2 regions of the Paenibacillus sp. FSL H8-0261 genome follow, and region 2 is predicted to be linked to the other one. Evidence: riboswitches for the same ligand, from Rfam matches in the RefSeq annotation. Region 2 holds a riboswitch; the other holds the start of a gene.
The links. A riboswitch is a leader RNA that binds a small molecule or an ion and turns the genes downstream of it on or off. The one in region 2 is predicted to bind thiamine pyrophosphate.

Region 1 (2,462 bases), 2.5 Mb from region 2:
TGGATGGACTGGAGCCTTTTCTGGATCACTCGGATATTAATGGGGCTTATTTCGAGACCCTTCCCTTTTTCGTAGATGAAAGAATGCAGGTGCAAGCCTTTTATGGCTTTCAGAGTGAAGGGGATTCTGATGAGATTAGTATAAATATACGCTATCGCGCCTCTCAGCTTGATGGAATTGATCTGAACGGGAAGCCCTATGCCAGTGCCAGCGATCCAGCGTATATTGCGAACTACTGTCATGAGCATTCCTATAATCGATGGGGCCCAGACTCGTATTATATGATGAATGAGCAGACCTTTTGCTGTCTAACCCGAGCTGAACCAAAGATCGCCGTTAGCCTCGCCAACCAGATGTACGGGCAATATTATTACGGATTTCTACTCAATATTTTCCACAAAATCGTTCTGCTAAAGCTGGCAAATATGCATTCCCGACTACGCATAAACCACGATTATGATGAGATCGATAATTTAATCTACTCGATTAATAAATTCTCGGCAAAGTTCTATTTCTTGGAGCTGATTTCACAGTCGCAAGGACGGGAGATTTTTCTTCAGCTGCGTAAAGTATACGGGAACGACGCTCTGTTCGAGGAAGTAAAAGAAACCTTGACTGACCTTTTTCAGTATCAAGATAAGTTCCAGTCGAAGCGCCGGGATAATCTGCTGATGATCCTCACTGTATTTACGGTGGTAAGTGGGATTTATGGCATGAATCAAGTCATTGACGATCTGGATGGAAAGATTCAATGGAGTAAGATGGTTAGCTATTCCCCCTTTGAGTTTCTTGCTCTTTTCGTGATTATGAGCGGGATAATGATCAGTGTTGTCCTTACGCTAGGTGCTCTGGTTACTGAGCTTAAGCGGCGTCATCGCAAGAAACATAAAGATCTGGATTAATGAAAACGGACGGAGAGATTTGAAAAATTTAGGAGCGTGCTACTAGACATTCCGAGAACAGCCGTCTATAATACACCGTATGCAAGCATAAACGCCTTCAGCGTCCTTATAAAGACGATTAGCGTTTAAGCGAGAAATACCCGTTAACTTCATAGAACCAGGGGTGCTGGAATTGGCCGGCTGAGATTGTATCCCACAAGATACTGACCCTTATACCTGATCTGGATAATGCCAGCGTAGGAATCGCCAATTGGTTTTGGTCCCTGTGACCTTTACTAACCTTGCGCCAAGCCAGCGTCCCGATCACTCGGGGCGCTTTTTTTGTGTAGATCACAAAAGATGTAGAAGAAATGTACATACTACACTTTATGGTTCATGTTGGATGACGGGATCTGGCAACCTTAAAGGAGAGAAGAAGACATGCAACTCAAAAAAGCACTTATGCTTAGCCTCACCTGTATGCTCATTCTTGCGATTGCCGGATGCGGCAGCAACAATGGGAATACAGCCGGAAACAAAGGAAATGCTGCGGATTCGAATGCAGCGACCGGATCAAATGCTCCGAAAGAGCTTACCAAAGTTAAGGTTGCACTGGATTGGACACCGAATACGAACCACACCGGTCTATACGTAGCCAAGGATCTTGGTTATTACGCGGAAGAAGGTCTGGATGTAGAAATCGTTCAACCTGGCGCAGCGGGTTCTGATACTATGGTTACCTCTGGCGAAGCCGCTTTTGGGATCAGCGCTCAGGAAGGATTGACTCTAGCCCGTCTACAAGGCGTTCCCCTTGTCTCGATTGCAGCCATTATTCAGCATAATACTTCGGGATTCGCCGCTCCAGTGGATCGCAAGATTAAATCACCAAAAGATTTTGAGGGTAAAACTTACGGAGGTTGGGGCTCTCCCGCTGAGGAAGCAGCCATGAAGGCGATCATGGACCCTGTTGGTGGCGATGTGAAAAAGGTGAAGCTAATCAGTATTGGTGAAGCTGACTATTTTACTGCAGTCAAACGTGACATTGATTTCGCTTGGATCTTCTACGCTTGGACCGGTATTGAAGCCGAACTGCGTGGTGAGCCTCTGGATATGCTCTACTTGAAGGATTATGCGCCTCAGCTCGATTATTACACCCCTGTGCTGACCACGAGTGAGAAACAGATTTCTGAGAATCCAGATTTGGTGAAGGCTTTCCTGAAAGCCACATCGAAGGGTTATCAATATGCGATTGATCATCCAGAAGAGGCTGCCGCTACATTATCCAAGGCTGTGCCTGACCTTGATGCCGAGCTTGTCCTAGCTAGCCAAAAATGGCTTAGCCCGAAATATAAGGACGACGCCCCACGCTGGGGAGAGCAAAAAACCGAGGTCTGGCAGAATTACGGCGACTGGATGTATGATTTGAAGCTGCTGGACAAACCGCTGGATGCAGCTAGTGCATTCACGAATGATTTTTTACCGGCGGAGTAAATAACAATTATAAATGAATCACTTCGTTATCAAAGTTGGATTTTTGAACTTACCTATTTCAATGAGAGTTCAAAAAGTCAGCTTTCAGAA
Region 2 (2,462 bases):
GGATGCTTTTCCGCAGCTGGTGAAGATTAGGAGTGAACATATGAGAAATACGGGAATAAGCCATTTTCTTTGGAAATTCAAATCATTCATTGCTTAGATCCTCTTTTCTTTAAAAATAATGGTTCGAGCAGAGCTATCATCAGAAACAACACTACACCGAGCGCGGACAACAGAAATACAGCGGCGAACATTTCGGCACTTTGCATATTTCCGGCCATCCTTCGGCTAAAGTAACCGAGTCCTTTGCTGCCTCCAAGCCATTCGCCGATGGTTGCTCCAATCACGCAGTACACAATGGATAGCTTTAGTCCTGAGAAAAAAGAGGGCAGCGCCAGCGGAATTTGGGTTTTAGCAAGCAGTTGCCAGCGGTTTGCGCCAAATGTTAACAATAAGTCTTTGTAGGCTTGACCACTTGTACGAAGTCCGTCATATGTACTCACAACGACTGGAAAAAAAGCAGTTAGAAACACAACAGCCACTTTGCTCCACAGCGTATATCCGAACCACATAATAAAAATGGGGGATAGCGCGATTAACGGGATCGTCTGACTGATAATAAGGAACGGATAGATGGCTTTTTCAAGGGGGCGAAACAAGAACATTCCGGTGCCCAGCAGTGAACCACAGATAACCGAGAGAACAAAACCTACCAATATTTCCTGCAGTGTCGCCATTAAATGCGGTCTGAGTAATTGCCTGTGTTCGATCAATGCGATACCTATTGAAGAAGGTGCAGGTAGGATAAAGGCTGGAATCAAGTGAAGACGAACAGCTGATTCCCAGATCACAAGAATGAACAATAGCAGTAGAATGAAGGGGCCGTAATTGTTTAGATGTTTTTTAAAAGGTATGGGCTGCATACAGTCTCCGCTCCAACTCTTCCCGTAACGCTATAAACCGGGGTTCATAGTTCATCTTGTAATGTCTTGGCCTCGGTAAATCAACGACGATCTCCTGTAATTCGCTATGCATGCCTCCAGACAATAAATAAATCCGATCGCTTAGTAACAGCGCTTCCTCTAGATCATGGGTGATGAGCATCGCAGTTTGATCCAGCTCATCCCAAAGCTCCAACAGCCAACGGTGTATCTCACGTTTGTTCATAGCGTCGAGCGCTCCAAATGGCTCATCTAACAGCATAAGACCGGCCCCGCCGCCAGCTACAAGCGTTCGTAGAAATGCGACTCGCTGTTTCATGCCACCCGATAGCTCATGGGGATAAGCCCTCTCTACATCGGCCAAACCGAAGCGTGACAGCATTTCCCGAATGTGAGAGATCGTCTGTTGTTTACTAAACCTTGGTTTAATCTCCCAGGGCAAAAGACAGTTGTCGAGCACAGTTCTCCAAGGCAGCAGCAAATCCTGCTGAGGCATGTATGAGATCTGACCTAAGCGAGTAGAGGATGACGAGTTCAAATGAATTATTATTTTCCCATGAGTGGGTTCGAGTAAGCCTGCTATAGTTTTGAAAAGCGTACTTTTTCCGCATCCGCTAGCCCCAATGACAGAAACAAACTCACCTTGCCTGATATCCATGGATAGATCTGCGAATACAGGGGGTTGTTCTGATTCCGGAAAAGAGTAGGTTAAGCCTTGAATGGATAGGATTGTCGTGATGATCGAACCTCCTAAAAAGTTTTGTGAGCGTTGGCTTCTTGGAAAGCATCGTACAAAACTTGCTTCGAAAGCCTACGCTTAAGTTTTGTGATTGATTGTAAACAAATAAAGACCCATTCATTTCCGGTGGGAAATAAATGGGTCAAAAAGTTCATTCAGCATAGGAACACTAAAAATGCATGGGATGAAAATTCTGCTCCACTTCCCTCCGCTGGTATGATCCAGATCAGGTTCCAAGGGTCCGGAGCTTGAAGCTCCGTCTCAGTCGGCCGACTCCCCTAGTGAAATAACAGTTCCATATTTAATTTGTTTATAAATATACCATATCTTTCTGAGATGTAAAGAGAGGATCTTGTGAAGGATTATTCTAAGAATGGGTAATATAAGGGTAGAGATTTACCTAATATTACAATTCCGATGAATATAATCGGAAAAAATCATTGACGGTAAACATCAGCCAGTGTAGTATACAATTTACCGGATGAATTCCGGGTAAAGAGAGGGGAATTAATAATGAAAAAATTAAGTTTAACTATTCTATTGGCGTTAACCGTGGTGTTTGTAGCGGCCTGCGGCAATAATTCGAATACCGATACTTCTAAAAATTCTTCAGCTGGAACGAATGGTGGAAATACAGCCACTGCGCAAAACAGTCTGGAAGCTGTTAAAGCTAGCGGCAAATTGCGTATAGGAACAGAAGGGACGTATGCACCCTTTACTTATCATGACGCTTCGGGGAAACTGACCGGCTTTGACGTAGAAATTGCTGAGGAAGTAGCGAAGCGCCTCGGTGTTGAACCAGAATTTTTTGAGACACAGTGGGACGGCATTTTTGCTGGGATGGA

Region 1: it holds a riboswitch for thiamine pyrophosphate, as region 2 does, so the genes downstream of both, MHI27_RS02095 (ABC transporter substrate-binding protein) here and MHI27_RS12850 (ABC transporter ATP-binding protein) in region 2, are expected to answer to the same signal.

Annotation. Positions count from the first base shown of each region.
Region 1 covers NZ_CP150297.1:466,493-468,954, reverse strand. The annotation lists gene MHI27_RS02100 (hypothetical protein) at 1-902, shown strand, start outside; TPP riboswitch at 1,052-1,162, shown strand; gene MHI27_RS02095 (ABC transporter substrate-binding protein) at 1,323-2,372, shown strand.
Region 2 covers NZ_CP150297.1:2,916,940-2,919,401, forward strand. The annotation lists gene MHI27_RS12840 (ABC transporter substrate-binding protein) at 1-90, opposite strand, end outside; gene MHI27_RS12845 (ABC transporter permease) at 87-860, opposite strand; gene MHI27_RS12850 (ABC transporter ATP-binding protein) at 841-1,536, opposite strand; TPP riboswitch at 1,804-1,907, opposite strand; gene MHI27_RS12855 (amino acid ABC transporter substrate-binding protein) at 2,131-2,462, shown strand, end outside.